DNA from 2 places in the Brevibacillus sp. SAFN-007a genome. Region 1 is predicted to be linked to the other one. Evidence: riboswitches for the same ligand, from Rfam matches in the RefSeq annotation. Region 1 holds a riboswitch; the other holds the start of a gene.
What was found. A riboswitch is a leader RNA that binds a small molecule or an ion and turns the genes downstream of it on or off. The one in region 1 is predicted to bind glycine.
Positions count from the first base shown of each region.

Region 2: another riboswitch for glycine. It lies ahead of purU (formyltetrahydrofolate deformylase); the one in region 1 lies ahead of gcvT (glycine cleavage system aminomethyltransferase GcvT).

Region 1 is NZ_JBQCKK010000001.1:440,204-452,043, forward strand. It holds gene ACTHO6_RS02235 (YqhG family protein) at 1-930, opposite strand, end outside; gene ACTHO6_RS02240 (DEAD/DEAH box helicase) at 962-2,662, opposite strand; glycine riboswitch at 2,883-2,979, shown strand; glycine riboswitch at 2,980-3,096, shown strand; gene gcvT (glycine cleavage system aminomethyltransferase GcvT) at 3,188-4,291, shown strand; gene gcvPA (aminomethyl-transferring glycine dehydrogenase subunit GcvPA) at 4,335-5,687, shown strand; gene gcvPB (aminomethyl-transferring glycine dehydrogenase subunit GcvPB) at 5,680-7,152, shown strand; gene ACTHO6_RS02260 (lipoate--protein ligase family protein) at 7,362-8,192, shown strand; gene dat (D-amino-acid transaminase) at 8,280-9,131, opposite strand; gene ACTHO6_RS02270 (M28 family peptidase) at 9,492-10,832, shown strand; gene ACTHO6_RS02275 (PAS domain-containing sensor histidine kinase) at 11,102-11,840, shown strand, end outside.
Region 2 is NZ_JBQCKK010000012.1:88,704-100,543, reverse strand. It holds gene ACTHO6_RS14110 (MFS transporter) at 135-1,367, opposite strand; gene ACTHO6_RS14105 (LysR family transcriptional regulator) at 1,515-2,396, shown strand; gene ACTHO6_RS14100 (ABC transporter ATP-binding protein) at 2,454-4,298, opposite strand; gene ACTHO6_RS14095 (ABC transporter ATP-binding protein) at 4,300-6,030, opposite strand; gene purU (formyltetrahydrofolate deformylase) at 6,454-7,329, opposite strand; glycine riboswitch at 7,557-7,661, opposite strand; gene ACTHO6_RS14085 (ABC transporter substrate-binding protein) at 7,870-8,820, shown strand; gene ACTHO6_RS14080 (YebC/PmpR family DNA-binding transcriptional regulator) at 9,243-9,962, opposite strand; gene ACTHO6_RS14075 (metal ABC transporter substrate-binding protein) at 10,146-11,093, opposite strand; gene ACTHO6_RS14070 (metal ABC transporter permease) at 11,106-11,840, opposite strand, start outside.

The DNA.
Region 1 (11,840 bases):
CTCCTGATTGATTTCCTCGCGCGGCGTGACCTGTACGCCATTGGCACGTAAAAAGTCGAGGATTCGCCCGCCGGAAGAGCGGTATTCGTCAAGCGTCTGCTCCGCTTCGACAACAGGCTCCCGGGCGGGGACTGTCTCACGCGCTGGCTGCGGGACGGGGGCTGTCTGCCCGGGAGCTTCATCTCCCTCTGCCTCTGCCGCTTCCGTCTCGCTCTGCTCGCCGGGAGGCTCTCGCCGGGCAAGCTCTTCGTAGTAGGCGGCCAGGATGTCCAGCTCCTCCGTCAGGCGTGCCCGCGCCTCAAGCGCCCACGTGTGGTCTTCCTGGGCGATGACGGCGTCGACCTCCTGTTTGGCAAGCTCCAGCGCGTCTTCCACGGACAGCTTCCGGTCGAGCGTGTAAAAGTAATCCGGAATGGCCGGGGTGAGCGGCAGCTGGAACAAAAACGAGGAAAAGTCATGCACGAGGCGGGGCTGGTGCAGATTGATCCCGAGGTAGAGCATGATGTCGCGCCGCTTGTCGCAGAGAAGCGATACTTTCAGGTTAAGTCCGAGCCAGGGAACGAGCGGAGTGGAGCGGCGCTTGCCTGTGAGCGGCAGGGAAGCGGGACTTTGCTCGTACATGCATAAAAAGCGCCCGTGTTTTTTGGCCGAGGCAAAAATTTGCTGCATGCGCACGGCGCCCAGATGCAGATACTCGGCTCGCAGCCCGTCCGGTATCCGGTCCGGGTGAAACGCAAAGGTAAGCACGAGCGGCTGATAGGCCAGGTTCATTTTGTCGACCCAGCTCCAGTAAAACGGGCGGTTGCCGATATCCTTGTCGACCTCGACCGGAAGCTTGACCGTCAAGTAATCCGGATGGGCTTCGACGATGTGCGCGGAAAAAGTCGCGAGGTAGCGCTCTACAAATTGCCGGACCTGGTTGGCTTGCATCGGGAGAACCTCCTTTCTCGTTCGTGTTTGGCTATTGCTCCGCCGCTTCCGACAGGGCCGGGGTGGCGTGCTGCTGTCTGCTCGCGCGGATGGCATGGCCCATGTTGTCGAGCTTGAGGGCCATTTCGCGAGTCGATTGGGAATCCATGATGATCTGCGTCAAATTTTCTTCCAGCGACGAGTGGAGATTGAGCCGTTCCACGATGTCATCCAGCTCGCCGATGACCATTTCAAACAGGTCGATTTTTTCGTACAGCAGCTTCAAGATGTGCTCCTCGATCGTCCCGACGGTGGACAAGTTGTAAATGTGCACGTCACGCTTCTGGCCGAGACGGTGGACGCGCCCGATCCGCTGCTCGACGCGCATCGGGTTCCAGGGCATGTCGTAGTTGATGACCTGGTTGCAGAATTGCAGGTTGATGCCTTCGCCGCCCGCTTCCGTGGCGATCAGCACCTGGGCGCGGTTTTGGAACAAATCGGTCATCCAGTCTTTTTTGCTGCGCTTGAAGCCGCCGCGAAACGGCACGGAGGTAATACCGTGGTCATGCAAATATTTTTGCAGGTAGTTTTGCGTCGCCCGATATTCGGTGAAAATAATCACCTTGTCGTTGATCTGTTGAATCAGCTCGACGGCTTTGGCTGCCTTGGAGTGTGTCTCGATCCGTTTAATCATCTCGACCAGCTCCAGAATTTGCCCGCGCAGAGGAGAGTCCTCGCTGATGCGCTGGTGCATGTTGTACAGCGTCAGAAAAGAGGCTTCCTTGCTGGAGCAAACCTCGCGCTGCAACGTAATCAAGGCAAGCGAGTTGAACAGTCCGGTCCCCGCCTGGTATTGGTCGCGCACAAAGCGGGTGACCCCCTCGTACAGCTCCATTTCCTCCTGCGTCAGCTCGATGGGAATCGACTGGACGCGGCGACTGGTGAACTGGATGCCGCCGTCGCTTCGCTTGTTGCGAATCATCACCTTTTCGATTTCTTCGCGCAATTTGTCGCTGTTTTTGGACTGGCGCTTTCCTTCGACGTAATTGGAGGAAAACGACGCGGAGTGGCCGAGGTGCCCCGGCTTCAATAAGGTAATCAGGTTGTACAGTTCGTCCATCTCGTTCTGGATGGGCGTAGCCGTGAGCAGCAAGCAATATTTTTTGCGAATTTCCTTCACGAATTGGTAGTTGCGCGTCCGTTTGTTTTTGAGCTTGTGCGCCTCGTCGATAATCAGGATGTCGTAGTCGATGTCGAGCACGTGGCGGCGATGCGGATCTCGTTTCGCCGTGTCGATGGAAGCGACGACGACGTCATGCTGTCGCCACATGTACTCCTTTTTTTGCGCCACGGCGGGAATGCCGAATTTTTGCTGCAGCTCCTTCGTCCACTGGATGACGAGAGAGGCGGGAACGAGTACGAGAATTTTTTTCGCCAGGCCCCTGACCATGTACTCCTTCATAATCAGCCCGGCTTCGATCGTCTTGCCCAGTCCGACCTCATCGGCGAGAATGGCGCGTCCGCGCATGTCGTTGAGCACCCGTTCCGCCGTCTGCAATTGGTGGGGAAACGGGGAGAGAAGCGGCAAGTATTTCAGGCATTGCAACTGATCGAACTCGCGAACGGCCATAGCCTCTTCCGCTTCCAGCGTGAGCTTGAACAACTCCCATTTGTCCCAGGGGCCGTCTTCGTGCAGTCGCTCCGTCAGCGGGGATATCCAGCTCGTGTCAAATGAAACAGGAATATTCGGCATATACGTTACTCCTTTACAAAGCTCTGCCATAACTTTCATGCGCTATATCAAAAACCTTAACATTTATGATCGTGTTCATCATTTTGTTAAGTATTTCTTGATCTGACTGTTAATTTGCATATTTTCAACAGCGGACTCTCATGGTAGGATAGAGAGGAAGTTCATTCACTAGTATGGAAATCATAGCAAAAACTTATGTATGACCATCTACCCAACGCGAATGATAGTAGCAGGGAGAGACTGCGCGAACCACTGCAGCGCCGAAGGAGCAAGCCGGGAACGGTGAATCTCTCAGGCAAAAGAACCTCTACTGGACGCAACTCTGGAGAGAGCTCGAAATCGGAGCCACCAAAGGGGAAACTTGCAGGCACGGCGTTCCCCGCCGCGCTTGATTGGCAAGGTAACTCTCAGGTACCAAGGACAGAGGAGGAGAAATGGGCACCGTTCTTTTGGTGTACCCGTTTTTTCGCCTCTGTTTTTTCATGGGGAGATCGGCCGACTAACAGTCTTTAGGAGGTGCCACACATGTCCACTCTGAAAAGAACGCCATTGTTTGATTCCTACGCAAAATACGGCGCCAAGACAATCGACTTCGGCGGTTGGGAGCTGCCGGTACAGTTTTCCAGCATTGGCCAGGAGCACGAAGCCGTCCGGACGAAAGCGGGTCTGTTTGATGTATCCCACATGGGAGAGGTCGACGTCAAAGGCGAGAATGCGCTCGCATACTTGCAGCGCGTCACCACCAACGACGTGTCCAAGCTGGCCGTCGGGCAAGCGCAGTACAGCGTGCTTTGCTACCCGGACGGCGGTACGGTCGACGATCTGCTCGTGTACAAGTTGGCGGACGACCATTACCTGCTTGTCATTAACGCAGGAAACATTGACAAAGACTATGCATGGCTAGAAGAGCACCTGATTCCGGGCGTCACGATTGAAAACATCTCGGCGCAAACGGCGCAGCTCGCCATTCAGGGACCTTTGGCCGAGTCGATTTTGCAAAAGCTGACCAAGACAGACCTGTCGAAAATCGGCTCCTTCCGTTTCGAGCGCGACGTAGAGGTCGGCGGCATTCCGGCACTGGTATCGCGCACGGGCTATACAGGCGAGGACGGCTTTGAGATTTATCTGGCAGCAGACCGTGCCGCCGAACTGTGGGACGCGTTGCTTGCGGCGGGAAAGGATGACGGACTTCTGCCGTGCGGGCTGGGCGCGCGCGACACGTTGCGCTTCGAAGCCAAGCTGCCGCTGTACGGCCAGGAATTGAGCAAGGACATCACGCCGATCGAAGCGGGCATCGGCTTCGCGGTGAAGGTGGACAAAGAAGTGCCGTTCATCGGCCAGGAAGTGCTCAAGGCGCAAAAAGAAAACGGCGCTCCTCGCAAGCTGGTCGGCATCGAGATGATAGACCGCGGCATTCCGCGCACGCACTATCCGGTCTATGTCGGAGAAGAGCTGGTGGGCGAAGTGACCACGGGCACACAGTCTCCCACCTTGAAGAAAAACGTCGGATTGGCGCTCGTGAAAAGCGAGCATGCGTCGCTCGGCACCCAGCTGGAAGTGGAAATCCGCGGAAAGCGCCTCAAAGCCGAGGTTGTCGCCACTCCCTTTTATAAACGTCCGAAAAACTAAGCAATCGCCCACTATACATCCTATTTTGAGGAGGACAACGTTCGTGAAATACCGCTACCTGCCCCAAACCGATCAGGACAAGCGCGAAATGCTGGAAACTCTCGGCATTTCCCGCATAGAAGAACTGTTTGCCGACATTCCGGAAGAAGTGCGCTTCAAAGGGGCGCTGAACATTCCGGAAGCGCTGTCCGAGCCTGATCTGGTGAAATACTTCACGCGTCTGGCCAATCAAAATGTGAACTTCAGCACGCATGTCAACTTTTTGGGTGCTGGCGTTTACCAGCATTACACGCCGAGCACAGTGAACCATATGCTGCTGCGCGGAGAATTTTTTACAGCGTACACGCCGTATCAGCCTGAGATCAGCCAGGGCGAGCTGCAAGCGATTTTTGAATTCCAGACGATGGTGTGTGAACTGACCGGAATGGAAGTGGCGAACTCCTCCATGTACGATGGGGCGACTTCGCTGGCGGAAGCGGCGATGATGGCGGCTGGCCACACCGGCAAAAAACGCGTGGTCGTCTCCCGTGCCGTTCATCCGGAATCGCGCGGCGTGCTGAAAACATACGCCTACGGGCAAAGTGTGGACCTGGTCGAAGTCGGCGTGAACAGCGACGGAGTGACTGACCTCGCAGCGCTGGAAGCGGCCGTGGACGAAAATACCGCGGCTGTGATCGTCCAATACCCGAACTTCTTCGGAAACGTGGAAGACCTGGCGGCGATCGAGCCGATTGCCCATGGCAAAGGCGCCCTGTTTATCACCTCCGCAAACCCGCTCGCACTCGGCATCCTCGAAGCGCCGGGCAAGCTGGGCGCTGACATCGTGGTCGGCGACATGCAGCCGTTCGGCATTCCGGCGTCGTTTGGCGGACCGCACTGCGGCTACTTCGCGACGACGACCAAGCTGATGCGCAAAATGCCGGGCCGGATCGTCGGACAAACGAAGGACGAAAACGGCAAGCGCGGCTTCGTGCTCACCCTGCAAGCGCGCGAGCAGCACATTCGCCGCGAAAAAGCGACGTCCAACATCTGCTCCAACCAAGCGCTGCTGGCCCTGGCTGCTGCGATCACCATGACGGCCCTCGGCAAACAGGGCGTGCAGGAAATGGCGATGATGAACCTGCAAAAAGCGCATTACGCCAAGCAAGCGCTGCAAGCAAAAGGACTGGAAGTCGTCTTTGCCGCTCCTTTCTTCAACGAATTTGTCGTCAAGCTGTCCAAACCGGTAGCGGAAGTCAACAAAAAGCTGCTGGATGCAGGCATCATCGGCGGCTACGATCTGGGACTGGACTACCCGGAATACGCGGGCCATACGCTGCTTGCGGTAACCGAACTGCGGACCAAGGAAGAAATCGACACATTGGCGGCTGAATTGGAGGCGATCACACGTGCGTAACGACCAGGAGAAAGCATTGATTTTTGAAATGAGCAAACCGGGCCGTGTGGGCTACAATCTGCCGGCATTGGACGTACCAGAGGCAGAGGTGACCAGCCTGTTGCCGAAGCACCTCATCCGCGAAACCCCTGCTGAATTGCCGGAAGTATCCGAGCTGCAGCTGGTGCGTCACTACACCGAGTTGTCCCGTCGCAACCACGGGGTAGACAACGGCTTCTACCCGCTCGGTTCTTGCACGATGAAATACAACCCGAAAATCAACGAGGACGTTGCCCGCTACCCAGGCTTCGCCCAAACCCACCCGTACCAGCCGGAAGAAACCGTGCAGGGCGCTTTGGAGCTTTTGTACAACCTGCAACAAGAGCTGGCGGAGATTACCGGAATGGACGCTGTGACCTTGCAGCCCGCTGCTGGCGCGGCTGGCGAGTGGACTGGCCTCATGATGATCCGCGCGTACCACGAGAGCCGCGGCGAAGGCCACCGCACCAAAGTCATCGTGCCCAACTCCGCGCACGGAACGAACCCGGCTTCTGCGGCGGTAGCCGGACTGGACACCGTCACGATTGCTTCTGACGAGCGCGGCCTGGTCGATATTCAGGCGCTGCGCGATGCCGTAGGCCCAGATACAGCGGCGCTCATGCTGACCAACCCGAACACGCTCGGCCTGTTCGAGGAAGACATCGTGGAAATGGCGAAAATCGTCCACGAAGCAGGCGGCCTCTTGTATTACGACGGCGCGAACGCGAATGCGATCCTCGGCATTGCCCGCCCAGGCGACATGGGCTTCGATGTGGTTCACCTCAACCTGCACAAAACGTTTACAGGCCCGCACGGCGGCGGCGGCCCGGGCGCTGGCCCTGTTGGCGTGAAAAAGATTCTCGAACCGTTTTTGCCAACGCCGATCGTGGCGAAAAAAGCAGACGGCAGCTTCTACTGGGACAGCAACCGTCCGGCTTCCATCGGCCGTGTAAAAGGCTACAACGGAAACTTCGGCATTCTCGTACGCGCGCACAGCTACATCCGCACCATGGGTCCGGAGGGCTTGCTGCAAGTGTCGCAAAATGCGGTGCTCAGCGCGAACTACATGATGCGCCGTCTGGCTACGGCTTACCATCTGCCGTATGACCGCGTCTGCAAGCATGAATTTGTTTTGTCTGGCGTCCGTCAGAAAAAGCTGGGCGTACGCACGCTCGACATCGCCAAGCGCCTGCTCGACTTCGGCTATCATCCGCCAACCATCTACTTCCCGCTGATTGTCGATGAGTGCCTGATGATTGAGCCGACCGAAACCGAAACGAAAGAAACGCTCGACGAGTTCATCGACGTCATGCTGCAAATTGCCCGCGAGTGCGAAGAAACGCCTGAGCTTGTACAGGAAGCGCCGCATACGACCGTGGTCAAACGTCTGGACGAAGCGACAGCGGCGCGCAAGCCGATTCTGCGCTATCAACCGCAAGCACAATAGCTTTTTGGGGGAAAAGCCGCCTTGCTACAGGGCGGTTTTTCTTTCAAGCATAGCCGCTCTTGCATGGGGAGAGGAATCCTCGCAGGTGACGATCCTTACAGCCGTGGCGATCATCGAGGAGACGGCTCGCTGATGCAGCCCATCTAAGCCTTGCCGCTCTTCGAGGAGAAGCGTAAAATGAAGGTGTTGTGAGTAGGGAGGTACATACGATGGAACAGTGGCGCTATATCGTGACGGAAGCGATGTCTCCGGCGATGAATATGGCTGTGGACGAGGCGATTTTGCAGTTGCACAGCGAGGGCAAGGTGCCCCCGACCGTTCGGTTTTACACATGGGATCCGGCTACTTTGTCGATTGGCTATTTTCAAAAGGCGATCAAGGAAATCAATCTGGAAGAAGTGAAACGGCGAGGGCTGGGCTTTGTCCGCCGCGCGACAGGAGGACGGGCCGTTCTGCACGATCAGGAGCTGACCTACAGCGTCATCGTGTCGGAGGAGCATCCGCGGATGCCGTCCGGCGTCACCGAAGCGTACAAAATCATCAGCCTGGGCCTGTTGCACGGCTTTCAAAACCTCGGACTGGCAGCGGAGATGGTCTCGCTCGCCAGCGAGGAGGAAAAAGAAAAGTACAGCTCTCCGGGCTCGTCCGCTTGCTTCGACTCGCCATCGTGGTATGAGTTGGTCGTGGAAGGGAAAAAGGTAGCAGGCAGCGCACAGACGCGCCAAAAAGGCGTCATCCTCCAGCACGGGTCCATTTTGCTCGACATGGACGTCGAACTGCTGTTTTCGCTGCTGCACTTCCCATCGGATCGCGTCAAGCAGCGGATGATGGAAAGCTTCCGCCAAAAAGCGGTGACGATCAACGAGGTGAGCCCGCGGCCTGTAAGCTTGCAGGAAGCAATCGAAGCATTCTCCAAAGGCTTCGCTACCGGGCTGGAAGTGGAACTGGTCCCGTCTGTGCTGACAGACGAGGAGCGGGCATTGGCGGAAGAACTGGCAAAAACGCGCTATGCGACGGACGAGTGGAACTTGCGCCGCTAGGCTGGTACTTGGCAGCTATCGCCATACAAGAAAAGCTCTCCTGGTCGCATGGTCAGCCAGGAGAGCTTTTTGTGTGGAAGCGACCGCCTAGACGAGCACGCTGTCGTAAATGTGTTGCTCGAACAAAGCTTGCAGCCTGGTTGTGACAGGACCGGGCCGACCATTGCCAACCGCCTCGCCATCTACCGAAACAAGCGGCATGACTTCCGCCGTCGTGCTGGTCAGGAACAGCTCGTCGGCTTGCTTCAGGAAGGCAATGTCAAACGCTTTCTCGTGCACGACGATGCCGTTTGCCTTCGCCAGGTCGATCACGACCTGACGGGTAATGCCGTGCAGGATCAAATGGGTAGCGGGATGCGTATGTAGCTCGCCGTTTTTCACCGCAAACAGATTGGAGGAGCTGCACTCTGTAATGATGCCGTTGCGGTGCAAGATCGAATCCTGGGCTCCTGCGTCCTTCGCGTACTGTTTGACCAGGACGGCCCCCAGAAGGTTCAACGTCTTGATGTCACAGCGCAGCCAGCGGATATCCTCGATAAGCTGGGCTGTCCAGCCCTTTTTCAGATCCTCGACGGGTCGAGCCTTGGGACGGACAAATGCCATGATGACAGGCTTGATGCCGTTCGGGATATCGTGAACGCGCGGAGCTGCGCCGCGCGAAATTTGTAGATAGAGAACCGAATCGTCTTGTTCGGTGAGGTTGTTTTTGACAAGCAGTTCTGTGGCCAAACGCGTCAGATCGTCAGCGCTCCACGGCAGCGAAAGCCTGATCTCCCGGGCGCTGCGAAACAGACGCGTCAGATGGGCGTCCCATTGATACAGGCGCCCGTTGTAGATGCGTACCACTTCGTAGATGCCGTCTCCGAAGTTGTAACCGCGATCTTCCGGGTGAACGGTCGCTTGCCCTGCTTCCACCCATTTGCCGTCGATATAGAACATGGTGAGTCCTCCTCCAGTGATTCCAGCCGCATGTTTCCCGCGGCTGCTATTGTGATTCAACAGTAGCAAATCGTCCCTTGCAGGGTCAATTTGAAAACCGAAAATCCACGATCAATCATTTAGGGGCGAGACGCGCTCTTCTATTACATTTTCTTATAGGGGCGTCGTCTCGACAAATCGACGCGTTCTGTAGGGCGCATGAGCGTACAAGCAGATTTGGGCAGAAGGACAACGAAAGCTGTCCGCCGCTGACGGCGCGTGCTGGTATATGCTGGTATTTGACTAACTATTCTGGCTGGACGGTGTTTGGCAGGGTGGCCCATAATAAAGGCAAGAGCATCGGGAAGAAGGGAGAATGCCATGCGATCCGTCGGTCATTACGCGCTAGGAGCACTGCTTGTTTGGGGAAGCTTGCTGCCGCTGTCTGACTCGCTGCCGCAGGCATATGCGAATCAGACCCGTGCAGGGGTGGATGCCGAGCTGTTGTACAGCCATGTGGAGAATCTGGCAAAAACGGCGAGGCCGGCTGCAACCGAGACGGAATTCGCAGCAGGGGTATATGTGGAGAACGCCTTGCGCTCGTACGGCTATGAGACTGTCTTGCAGCCTTTTTCCTACGATACGTACCAGCCGCCCGCGCGCTTGTCTCTTGCCATCGAAGGCTGGGAGCGAAGCTGGGCTGTCCAACCGCTGACATTTGGACCAAACGGCGTACAGACCGCAGAGCTTGTCGATGCAGGCTATGGCCGGGCCGCTGATTTTGCCGGCGGAGTGGCGAGAGGGAAGATTGCCTTGGTCAAACGAGGGGAAATTCCGTTTGGAGAAAAGGTCAGACAGGCGGCAGCCGCAGGAGCCGTGGCGGTCATCATCTGGGACGATCGCGAGGGGGAATGGCGGGCGTCGCTGGGCGCACCGCTGGACATGTCTGTTCCGGTGATCGGCTTGTCGCGGGAGGAAGGACAGCTGCTCCAGCAGCGGGCGCTGAGAGAGCCGCTGAAAGCCACCGTGAAGGTGGAAGGCAGCGTGACAAGCCGCCATACCTCCTACAATATCACGGCGCTGAAAAGACCGACAGAATCAGGAGCAGCGCGGCGCGTGCTCATCCTCGCCCACCACGATTCCGCCGCTTCGTCGCCAGGGGCAAATGACGATGCCTCCGGGGTGGCTGTCCTCTTGGAGGTCGCCCGCCAGTTGGCAGACAGTCGGCTGGATACCGAGGTACAGCTGGTCAGCCTCGGCGCCGTGACGGCGGGCCAACGAGGACAGCGGGCCTTCAGCGAATCGCTGAGCGAAACAGACAGGCAAAAAATCGTTGCCGCCTATTACGTCGATGAAGTGGGACGGAGTGGACGCCTGACAGTCTTCACTGAAGGCGGGGAAGCGGCTCTCGCAGCTGACCTGCTGGTCGAAGCGGGAGCTCAGCCGTCGGCGTGGAAAAACGCGCGGCCGGAGCAGCGCAGGGAGTTGGAGCCATTGACAGAGGCAGGCATTCCCGCTCTGCTCGTCACACGCCAATCAGCGGAGGAAGGAAACGACAGAACGAAGGATGTGCTTGTCTCGATCGAAAAAGAGCAGCTGGCCCAAGCCGCGGACCTGATTGCTTCCGTGGTCGGTCAAATAGCGGATACGGCAACTCCGGCCTACCCGCCCCCGTCAGGCCGCACGAACGGACAACACGAGTCCGAAGAAGATGTTGAGTAGCGCGGTTCAGGAGGCATGGAGCAAGCGAACGAATGCGAAGGTGTGGGGCGTCCTCGGGAGGGCGCTTTTTGCTTGGGGGTTGTCGCAATATGTCGATTGACAAGGAATAGCCACACATTGGAAAAAAGTTTATAATTTTTAAGAATCCTAAAAAAGTTTGTTCAGTCTATATTGTATGATTTCCAAATTTTTGAAAATGATAGTCAATCCAATCCATGCTAGTTACGACAATCCCTACTACTCATCAGCTAGGAACAGCGGAGGTTGTGATGATACCAATAGGCTCAAGTAGTTTCTTGCTTTCCGTAACACTCATCATCGGCTGGATTCCAGTCAGCGTATTTTTGCTGCGCTATTATCCCGAGAACATTGATTTGTGGTCGTTCTTTTCCATGAATGTCCTGTATGCGCTGCTGCTGACGATCCCGTTCTACCGCATGTACAAGCAGGCGAGAGAAGGAGGACCGCGTACACGGGAGCAGGAAGAATTGGCGCGATTGCGAAGAGAGCTGGAGGAGGCGAAGGAGCTGCTGGATGCCTTGTTGCAGCAGACTCCGGATGCCATCTCGATTGTGGATAGACACGGAAAATTTACGCATGTGAACCAGGCCTCTGTGGAGCAGTTCGGCTACAGCATGTCTGAATTGCTGGGCAAGACCATTCCGTGCGTGCCAGACGAGCAGCGCGTGGAGATGGAGCGGTATCATGCGGAAGTTTTGCAGGGAAAGGCGATTGTCGGCTATGAAACCGTCCGCCGGCACCGGAACGGCTCGCTCCTGCACGTATCGCTGTCGTACGCGCCTGTTTTGGACAAGCAGGGAAACGTAAAAGGAATCATCTGTTGTTCCCGCGATATTACCCGACAAAAACAGATGGAGCAGAAGCTGAAGGAGAGCCAGGAACATTTTCGCTTGATTACGGAAAACATGAGCGAAATGATCTACCTGGTAAAGCTGGACGGCAGCCTTGCCTACGTGTCCAATGCGCATGCGACGTTTTTGGGATATT
Region 2 (11,840 bases), on a different contig from region 1:
AGTCCAAGCTGTTTTGGACTCTTTTTTCCTGTCTGCCGTGAGGGGATCATGTCGGAACATGCTGCGACCCTGGCTGGTTTTGCACTCCATAGCCTCGTCCCGTTCCTTTTCGAAAAGAAAGGGGCTCCGCCGCTTCATTTCAGCTTCGCCACCGTCCACTTTCTCTCCACGGACGGCCTAGACGGAGTGGCGATGATTTTGGACAGGCGCTGGGCAAACACGAAGGCAACGGCCATGAATCCGGCGATCATCGCAACGACACCGCCCCAACCGAGCGAGGACCAGAACAGGCCGCCCATCGTGCCTCCGACGCTTGCGCCAGCATAGTAAAAGAACAGGTAGAGCGACGATGCTTGCGCCTTGTCGTGGGTCGCCCGCCGCCCGACCCAGCCGCTCGCGATCGAATGGCTCCCGAAAAAGCCGAAGGTCAGCACGGGCAAGCCCGCGATAATGACCGCCAGATGAGTGTCGAGCGTCAGGCACGCACCGAGCAGCGTCAGCATCAAGGAGACGAGCAGCATTTTCAGCCTGCCGAACCTGTCTGCCAGCTTCGCCATCCAGACGGAGGCGAACATGCCGACGAGAAATACGATGAAAATCCAGCCGACGAGTGTTTGACTGAGCGAATAAGGCGGTGCGGTCAAGACATACCCGACGTAATTGTAAAGCGCCACATTGCTGCCGAGGCTCAGAAACCCGATGCCGAACAGGCAGAAAAGAGCCGGGTCCCGCAAGTGGCTGAGCATGGAAGCCGCCAGCTTGCGCAACTCGGGGGCGCGCGGATGAAAATTTTGCGAAGCAGGCAGGCTGAGCCAGAAGATCAGCGTGGCGACCAGGCTCATCAGGCTGATTGCGCCCATCGCCATGTGCCAGTTGAACCAGTCGCTCAGCATGCCGGAGAGAATCCGTCCGCACACCGCCCCCAGCGAATTGCCGCTAATGTACAGCCCCATCGCCACTCCCAGGCTTTTTGGCTCCATTTCTTCACCTAGATAGGCCATGGCAATCGAAGGAAGGCCGCCTAGCGAAATTCCCTGGATGATGCGAAAAAGCAGAAGAGATTCGTATGAAGGGCTGCACGCCGTCAGAATCGACAGGAGGGAGGCGGCCAGCATCGAGCCGATCATCACCGGCTTGCGTCCCCACACCTCCGAGATCGTCCCGAACACGAGCAAGCTGACGGACAAAGAGATCGTCGTCAACGAGAGCGACAGGCTCGCCATCGTCGGAGAAATATGAAATTCTTGCGTAAATTCCGGCATCAGCGGCTGCGTACTGTACAAAATCGCAAACGTGTTGAAGCCTGCCGCAAAAAACGCCAGATTGATCTTGCGAAAAGCGGTCGTACCTTGCCTGATGTATCCCATGATGATGAAACCTCCCCGCATTTCTACCCGTTTCACTGTTATACTATCATTGACAATTCATAATGTATAATTTATTGTAATCATGATTTTGATGCACAACAGTAATGATTCAATCACACGTGATCGTCGCACAGGGAGGTCGCTTTCATGGAATGGCAGCAGTTCGAATATTTCCAGACGCTCGCCCGAATGCAGCACGTCACCCGCGCAGCAGAGGCGTTGTCGCTCTCCCAACCCGCGCTCAGCCGCTCTATCGCGCGTCTGGAGGAAGAACTGGGCGTCCCGCTCTTTGAACGGCAAGGGCGGACGATCATGCTGAACCGGTACGGCCAGCTTTTCTTGAAGCGCGTCACTCGCATCCTCAAAGAATTCGAGGACGGAAAACAGGAGCTTCGCGATCTCGTCCACCCCGACCACGGCGAGGTGGCACTCGGCTTTTTGCACACGCTCGGCACCAGCCTGATTCCCGACCTCATCGGCGCGTTTCGCGCCAAGTCGCCTTCCATCGGCTTCACGATGATCCAAAACCACAGCTATTCGCTTCTGGAGCATCTCCGCGCAGGCAAGCTGGACCTGTGCCTTCTCGCCGAGCCGACGGAAACCAGGCTGCCGATCCAGTGGACGCCGCTTTGGCGCGAGGAGCTTTTCGCCATCGTGCCGCTTGGACATCCGTTGGCCGGAAGGGAGAGCATCCTGCTTGCGGAAATCGCCGAGGAATCGTTTATTTTTTTGAAAAAGGGCTACGCGCTGCGGCGTACGACCGACCAGCTGTTTGAGGGACTCGGCGTCGTCCCCCGGGTGACCTTTGAGGGCGAGGAGGCGGCCACCGTCGCTGGGCTGGTCTCAGCCGGACTGGGTGTGTCCCTGCTCCCCGAATTGCGCGGCATCGACCAAAGCAAAATCGCGCAAATCCGCATCCGCGAGCCGAAATGCCAGCGCGTCATCGGCATGGCGCAGGTCAAAGGCGGGTATTTGTCTCCGGCTGCGGTTCGGTTCAAGGAGTTTATTTTGGATTACTTCGGCAAGTGACGGCAAAACAGCCCGTCTGCACGCGGAAAAGTCAGCGTGCCAGACGGGCTGTTTGTATCAGGACGAAGCGGCCTGCACATTTTTGAACTGGTTGTAAAACAGCTGGTAGTACACCCCTTTTTGCGCAATCAGGTCGTCGTGGCTACCTTTCTCCACGATTTCTCCGCGATCCACGACCATGATCGTATCGGCGTCGCGAATCGTGCCGAGCCTGTGCGCGATCACAAAGCTCGTGCGCCCTTCCATGATCGACGCGAGCGCATCCTGAATAATCAGCTCTGTCCGCGTGTCGATGCTGCTCGTCGCCTCGTCGAGAATCAGAAGCGACGGACGGGCGAGGATGACGCGGGCAATCGCCAAAAGCTGGCGCTGTCCCTGGCTCAGATTGCCGCCGTTTTCCGTCAGCAGCGTATCGTAGCGCTTGGGCAGCCGGTTGATGAACACATCGGCATGCGCCATTTTAGCGGCCACCTCGACTTCGGCATCTGTCGCGTCAGGCTTGCCGTACTTGATGTTTTCCTTGATCGTCCCGGAAAAAAGGTACGTGTCCTGCAACACGAAGCCGAAGCTTCTGCGCAGGCTGTCCCGCGAGTATTCGCGGATGTCTTTGCCGTCGAGGTAAATCGTTCCTTCCGTCACATCGTAAAAGCGCGTCAGCAAATTGACGACGGTCGTCTTGCCCGCGCCCGTCGGACCGACCAGAGCAGTCATGCTTCCCGCCTGCGCCTCGAAGCTGACGTTTTTCAAAATCGGCTGGTCGGGGTGATAGCCGAAGCTCACCCGGTCGAATACGACGTGCCCTTTCGGTTCGCTGAGCAGAGCGGCGTCCGGGGGATCGAGCGGCTCCTCCCGTTCGTCCAGCACCTCGAACACCCGCTCCGCGCCCGCTACGCCAGACTGCAACACGTTGAAAATGTTGGCGAGATCGTTCAGCGGGCGAACAAACTGCCGCGAATAGCTGAGGAAGCTGGCGATCACCCCGACGGTAATCATCCCTTTCACCGCCAGGATTCCGCCGACAATCGCCACCATCGCAAAGCCGAGGTTGTTGATCACGTTCATCATCGGCATCAAAAAGCCCGACCAGACTTGCGCCTTCATCCCGACCTTGCACAGCCTGTCGTTGATCGCATCAAAGTCGGCAATCGCCTTTTGCTCGTGGTTGAACGCCTTGACGACCTGAATCCCGGAAATCGTCTCTTCTATGTGGCCGTTCAGCTTGCCCAGCTCGATCTGCTGATTTTTGAACAGCACACTGGTTCGCTTCGCAATCGTGCGGGTGAGCAAAAAGACGAGCGGCACCGTAATCAGGCAGGCGAGTGTGAGAAGCGGCGAAAGCACGAGCATCATCACCAGCGACCCGGCGAGTACGATCACCCCGGACATCAGCTGTGTCGTCGACTGCGAGATGGAGTTGCTGACGTTGTCGATATCGTTCGTCAGGCGGCTCATCAGCTCGCCGTGCGTGCGCGAGTCGAAAAAGGCAATCGGCAGCTTTTGCAGCTTCTCAAACAACGCCTGCCGCATGTTGGTCACGATCCGCTGCGTGATGCCGGCGATCATCCAGCCCTGCAAAAACGTCAAGGCTCCGTCCAGGATGTACGAGCCGAGCAAAGCGAGAATGATGATCGCCAAAAAGCCGAACGCCTCTGCCCCGCCTGTCATCGCGTCGATGGCCTTCCCGATCAGATACGGGGCCGAGAGCATCAGCAAGCCATCCACGAAAACGATGGCGAACACGAGCGGCAGCCATCGTTTTTCCCGTCCGAACGCCTGCCACAGTCTTTTCAGCGTCGCGGAAAAGTTTTTCGGCTTGCTCACCGGCACGCGCGCACCGCCATGTCCGAAGCCGCGGCCCGGACGGGGAGGGAAAAACGGCTGTTGCTTTTGCTGCTGGCTCATCCTAGCTCACCTCCTTGCCGATTTGCGACGTAAAGATTTCCTGGTACACCCGGCACGTGGCCAGTAGCGTTTCATGCGTGCCGATTCCGGCGACCTCTCCGTTGTCGAGCACGACGATCTTGTCGGCATCCATGACAGAGGTGATCCGCTGCGCGATCAGGATGCAGGTCAGCCCTTTGGCGTACGTTTGCAGCGCTTCCTTGATCTTGCTCTCCGTCGCCACGTCGACCGCGCTCGTGCTGTCGTCGAGAATGAGAATCTCCGGCTGTTTCACCAACGCTCTGGCGATGGAGATGCGCTGCTTCTGCCCGCCGGAAAAGTTGACTCCGCCCTGGCCGACGCGCGTCTGGTAGCCTTCCGGCATCGCCGCAATGAACGCGTGGGCCTCTGCCATCCTGGCCGCCGCCTCGACCTCCTCCTCCGTGGCCTCCTCCTTGCCCCAGCGGATATTTTCCAGCACCGTTCCCGTAAACAGCGTCGTTTTTTGCGGAACAATCGCCATGGTTTCGCGCAGCTTGGCCGGGTCCACCTCGCGGACATCCTGCCCGTTTACGCGAATCGTCCCTGCCGTCGCATCGTAGAAGCGCGGAATCAGGCTGACCAGCGTGGTTTTCCCCGAACCTGTCGAGCCGATGATCCCCACCGTCTCGCCGGGCAGGCACGAAAACGAAATGTTCTTCAAGACAAGCTGCCCAGCCGGGTCATCGTACGAAAAGCTGACCTGTTCAAAGTCAATCCGGCCCGTTTCCGCTCCCGGTCTTTGCGCCGCGCTCTCTTTCCAGCTCATCCGGTTTTCTTCGGCAAAAACTTCGCCGATCCGGCCAGCCGATGCCTTGGCCCGCACGAACATGTTGAAAACGAGCGAAATCATCATGAGCGAAAACAAAATTTGCGTCATGTAGTTGATGAACGCGACAATGTGTCCGACCTGGATGTTTCCTTGCTCGACGCCGAGGCCGCCCAACCAGAGCACGGCGACAATCCCGAGGTTGACCGTCAGCATGATCGCCGGGCTGAATACGGACATGACGCGCGTGGCAGACAGCGACTTCCGCTGCAACTCTTCGTTGGCCCGCGTGAATTTGCCCACCTCGAAGTCAAAGCGGTTGAACGCCTTGACGACTCGCACCCCGGACAAATACTCGCGCATGGTTCCGTTGACCCGGTCCAATGCTTGCTGCACCTTGAGAAAAAACGGAAAACCGATTTTCAGATTCAAAACGATCAACAAGCCGACAATCGGCACGACTACCACCAGCACGACCGCCAAATCCGCGTTCAGCTGCGTCGCCATGAACAGTCCCCCGATGCACACCAGCGGCGCCTTGACGAAAATGCGCATCATCCCGTTGACAAACACCTGCACCTGGTTGACATCATTGGTCAGTCGCGTGACGAGCGACGCCCGGTCGAACTTGTTGAGACTGTCAAACGACAGGGACTGCACCTTGGAAAACAAATCGGACCGCAGCTGCGCCCCGAAGTTTTGCGACACGTAGGTGGCGAGCACGTTGCGCATGGAGGCGGCGACCGCGCCCAGCGCCGTAATCAAGAGCATCAGTCCCCCGGTTTTCAGCACGTAATCCATGTCGCGCTCTGCCACCCCGATGTCGATAATCCGCGACAGGATTGTCGGCTGCAACAGATCGCACAGCGCCTCCACCAGCAGAAACACCATGGAGATGCTCGCGACCACACCGTATTTCTTTATGTATTTGGAATAGAACTGCATCTGTTCACCTCATCCCTCGCCTGTTTAGCTGTACGTGAAAACTTCTATGTTCCACCATACCTGCTGGCATAAAAAATGTCACGGGGGCAGTTGCGGCAAAAATTCACTACGCTCATCATAAGCCCAAAGCACACCATTACAGCCAATGCGATAAATAGCCTTCGATCCTTCCTAATGAAGTCTGACCTTTTCGTAAGTAAGTAAATAAAGATTGCTAGCAGGATCAGATAGAAAACAATCGGAATCACATGTATACCTCCCCTCATTTCATCATCAGTTAAATTTTAGCATTTTTCTTGATATTTGAAGATGGTTGTCAAGAGGTTTCCAGATGAGCCTTACAGCAAAAAAATCCACCTGATGCGGGGTGGATTTTTTCATGACAGAGGAACTGCTCCGGGTTCTCGTTCGCACGCCAGATTGCTACGCAAACACAATCGTCTTGTTCCCGTACACGATCACTTTATCCTCGACATGCCAGGAGATCGCCTGCGCCAGGACGTTTCGCTCGACGTGGCGTCCGGCCACCTTCAAGTCCTCCTCCGTATAGCGGTGGTTGACGCGAATGACGTCCTGCTCGATGATCGGCCCTTCGTCCAGATCGTTGGTCACGTAGTGGGCAGTCGCCCCGATGAGCTTCACCCCGCGCAGGAAGGCGCGTTTGTACGGGTTGGCCCCGATGAACGCCGGCAGGAAGGAGTGGTGAATGTTGATAATCCGATTCGGGTACTGCGCGACGAAGCGCGGGGACAAAATTTGCATGTACCTGGCCAGGACGATGAAGTCGACGTTGCCCTGCAACAGCTCAAGTGCTTTGCGCTCCGCCTCTTCCTTGCTCTGGGTGGTCAGCGGAATATGGTAAAAAGGAATGCCGTACGCCTCCACCGTCTCTTTGGCGTCTGGATGATTGCTGATGACCATGGGAATATCCACGAGAATTTCCTTCGACTTGACGCGCCACAGCAGCTCGACGAGGCAATGATCCATTTTGGAAACGAAAATCGCCATGCGCTTTCGCTGGCTTTCTTTGCTGAGCCGCCAGTCCATCGGGTACTCCTCGGCCATTTTCGCCAGATCCTGCTCCAGCTTTCCGAATGATTCGGGCAGCGCTTCCAGATCGAACAAAATCCGCATGAAAAACATGCCGTCGCGCGGGTCTGTCGTGTGCTGGTCGAACTGCACGATGTTGGCTTTGTAGCCAAACAACAGGTTGGAGACGGCCGAGATGATGCCCAGCCGCTCCGGGCACGATATGAGCAAGACGGCGCGGTTCTCGTTTTTGTGAGGCTCGTGGTTCATAAGAGATTCCTCCTGTTCGCGATGCGGTTTCTTTTCCATAGACTGCCCAATCCGAGCAAAATGCGTGAGACGGGAAGCTGGCCTTTTCTTTTATAGAAAAAGGACAGGGGAAAGATAGAGTGACGATACTCTACCTTTCCTCTGTCCTTTTACCTGAGAGTTTGGCTCCGCGCAGCAATCCGGGAGTATTCCCCTTGGGTGGCTTAGTCAGCGCTCTCCAGAGGTGCGTCCGCATTGTAGTATCTGGTACCTGAGAGATTGATCCCAAAGGGTTTATGGGACTTGCTCCTTCGGTGCTAAACGGTTCGTTTAGTCTCTCCTACAATCATCATCCGCCGCTATTTGCTTGTTGGGCGATCATTGATTTCAGTAAAGCATAATCGTTCTGGCGGTGTCAATTTTGAAAAAACCAAGGATTCCGGAGAATGTCTGAAAAAGTTCAGGAATGAGGCAGTCCACCCCGATTCGGGTAGCCTATAATTTACTGGGATCACCTCTCTTGCAAAAAACAGACCATGGTACGATCGGAGTGACGAAGCGATGTATAAAAAGCTACTGGCCATCCCTATAACAGCTGTTTTTCTGGTGCTGACAGCATGCGGTGCGAGCGGGCCGGGAGGACAAGCCGCAGGCGATCGTGCCGCCAAGCCGACACGCTCTATCCAGTATTTGGGCAACACCTATGAAATCCCGGCGCGCACGAAGCAAATCGCCTTTGTCGAGTCTCGCAGCAGCTTTGAAGATGCGCTTTTGACCGGCATCCCGCCGTTTGCCGCCACGGTGGAAAAATCAGGGGCGTTTCCACAAGAATACGCCGCAATTACGCAAAATACGCTAAAGCTCCCGGCGAACATCGCAGACCACGTCGGCGATCTTGCCGCCCTGGGGCCGGACACGATCCTGACCTCCGACAAGACGTCCGAAGAAAAGCGTAGCAAGCTGCAAAGCGCGGCAGCGGTGATCCCTGTCTCCTCGAACGGAGCGCATTGGGAAGACAACCTGCGGCTGCTTGCAGAAGTGCGCGGCAAAGACGCCAACGTCGAGGCGATTGTAAGCAAGGTCCGGACGAATACGGAAAAGACTCGTGACAAGTTGGCTCCGATCAAGGACCAAATCGTGCTGACTGCCTGGTTCCACGAAGGCGCTTTTCTCGTTTATCCGAAAAACGAGCGGTACAACTATTTGCTGTACACCGATCTGGGACTGGCAATGCCAAGCGTCGTGGAGCAAGCAAAAGAGCCCGTGGCGCTCTCCCTGAAAGAGCTGGCCCAGGCAGACCCGGATCATCTGTTCGTGATGGTCGATAAAAGCAGCGATCCTGATGCCGCCCGCGCTTTTGAACAGGTGAAACAGCAAAACGAATGGAACAACCTGCGTGTAGTCAAAAACCGGCAGGTCTACGAAAATGCCGTCAATCCCGGATTGGCCGGAGGCACCGCCTACAGCAACCAGTCGATGCTGAACGCCCTTTCCGCGCGACTGTTGAAATAACGGTTGCCATCGCAGCGCGTTTTGCCATTCGCGATTCGCGCGTATAAAAGCCGGAAATCGGATCATACTATTTTCATCGAGCTCGGTGGTGTGTGTTCAAACAGGCTGTAGTCCCTTCGGAGGCGATGTGCCATGGATGATGTACACGATCACCTAGTGAGTAAAGGAAAACCGCAACACGGCTAACAGCTTTTAACTCCCTTCAGGAGGTAGATGCGTCGCACGTGATGATCGGTACCACCTCAAAACTAGCGAGCTCGATATATGCCGTCTCCTTTTCGGAGGCGGTTTTATTTTTAGGCCGCATGTAGGCTCGCCCTTTCCTCCGCGTCGCAGCAGCCGTTCCCTGTTCGTTTGCAGGTGCCGCCGCAAGCAAAAAGACCTTTGCCACCCACGCGGCAAAGGTCTTTCTCTTCTTGACCCTATTCCCCCAGGTCGACGTTGTGGTACACCTGTTGCACATCGTCAAGGTCTTCGAGGGCGTCGATCATTTTTTCAAACTGGGCTTGCGCCTCTTCGGACAGCGTCACTTCGTTTTGCGCGAGCATGGTCAGCTCGGCTACGGTGAACTCGGTGATGCCTGCTTTCTTGAGCGCTTCCTGCACGGCATGATACTGCTCCGGCTCGGCGTAGACAATCACCGCTCCGTCTTCTTCCAGAATGTCGCGAACGTCTACCTCGGCTTCCATCAGGATTTCGAGGACCTCCTCGGCCGTTTTGCCTTCGAGGCCAAACACCGCCGTCGGATCGAACATGTAAGCGACAGAGCCTGTCACGCCCATGTTTCCGCCGTTTTTGTTGAAGGCGGCGCGCACTTCAGACGCCGTGCGGTTGACGTTGTTCGTCAAGGCGTCGACGATGACCATGGAGCCGTTCGGTCCGAAGCCTTCGTAGCGCAGCTCGCTGTAGTTTTCTTCGAATCCGCCCTTCGCTTTTTCGATCGCGCGGTCAATAATGGCTTTCGGTACGTTGTAGGTTTTGGCTCGCTCCAGAACGACCTTCAAAGCCCGGTTGGACTCGGGGTCCGGCTCGCCTTGCTTGGCGGCCACATAAATTTCCTTCCCGAACTTGGCATATATACGACTGGTGCTCGCATCCTTCGAAGCTTTTTTCTCTTTGATATTGTTCCACTTGCGACCCATACATTCCCACTCTCTTTCAACGTCACAGATTGATTGCTTGCAAGACTCCGCAGTCCCATTTCACACTCAACTATTATACTCAATCTTGTGTTTTTTTACGAGACAATCCTTTGCTCTTCTCGTCGAATCGTTTGCCAACAAAAACACAGTTCCCCACCAGGAGAACTGTGCATGCTTTGCTGTCTATTTTTTTGTCAACCCTTCGTAAATCGTCTTGATGTTCCACTCCATCATCTTGATGTACGTATCGCCGTCCTCGCCTGGCTTGCCGAGCGAGTCGGTGAACACTTTGCCGACGATCGGCACGCCGGTTTCGCGCGAGACCATTTCCATGCTGCGCGGGTCGATGCTCGTTTCGACGAACAGCGCCGGAATTTTTTTCGCGCGGATCAGGTCGACTACCTGGCTGACCTGCTCAGGCGTTCCCTGGTTTTCCGAGTTGATTTCCCAAATGTAGGCGGCGTCGAAATCGTACGCCTCGCTGAAGTATTTAAACGCGCCTTCGCTCGTAACCAGGAAGCGCTGTTCGCGCGGGATCTGGCTGTACTGCTTGACGGCTTCTTCATGCAGGGCGCGCAGCTTTTCGATGTACGCCTTTGCGTTCTGCTCGTACGTCTCCTTGTGTGCCGGGTCGATTTTGATGAGGGCGTCGCGTGCGTTTTCCGCGTACTTGATGCCGTTGCGAATGTCCAGCCAGGCGTGCGGGTCTTCTTCGCTTTCCTTGCCTTTGGTGGTCAAATGCTTAGCGGCTACGCCTTCGCTCAGGCGGAACACGGGCGCATCCGGACCGGACTTGCCTGCTGTGTGCATCAGCTTTTCAAACCACGCGTTTCCTGCCTCCAGATTCAGGCCGTTGTAGAACACGGCATCGGCATCGGTTGTTTTCTGCACGTCAACCGGCAACGGATCGTATTCGTGCGGGTTGGAGCCGACGGGAGCCAGGCTGTGAATTTCGACGCGATCGCCGCCCACGTTTTTGACAATGTCGTACAAAATCGAGTACGTCGTGACCACTCGCAGCTTGTCGCTGCCGGATTTGCCCGGCTCGGCCGAGTTGTCTTGCGGAGCGCCGCATGCAGCAAGCAGGACCGTTGCCAGGACAAAGACGAGAAACAAACTCCATTTTTTCATGCGAATTCTCCTTTACCTGGAAAGCTCGACTTTTTTTTGCCGGGCTCGAATCGTTTTCCAGACAACCCCGTGCTTGGGGGAGAACAGAAACGCCATGAGAAACAGCGCGGTTGCCACCATGACGATCGTTGCCCCCGAAGCCAGATTGTAGGTAAAGCTGAAGTACAAACCGATGATAGACGAGATGACCCCGAAGCCGGCGGCCAGGAAAATCATCACCGACAGACGGTCCGTCAACAAATACGCGGTCGCAGCCGGGGTAATCAGCATGGCGACTACCAGTACGATGCCCACCGTCTGCAACGACGCCACGGTCACCATCGTCAGCAAAGTCATCAGCAGGTAGTGGATGAGATTGTTGCGCAACCCGTAGGCGGCCGCAATCGTCGGGTCAAACGACGTCAGCAGCAGCTCCTTGAAAAACGCGAAGACGGTCACGATCACAATCACGCCAATGCCGACGGTTACCCACATGTCGGACGGCCGGACCGCCAGCACGTTCCCGAACAGGATGTGATACAGGTCCGTGCTGCTTTTCAGCATCGTAATCATGATGATCCCCAGGGCAAAAGCCGAGGTAAACAAAATTCCGATAGCCGTGTCGTTCTTGATCCGGCTGTTCTGGCTGACGTAGCCGATTCCGATGGCCGTCAAGACGCCAGTGGCGACCGCCCCCAGGAAAAAATTCACTCCGAAGGCGTACGACAGGGCTACTCCCGGCAAAACCGCGTGGGAGATCGCGTCCCC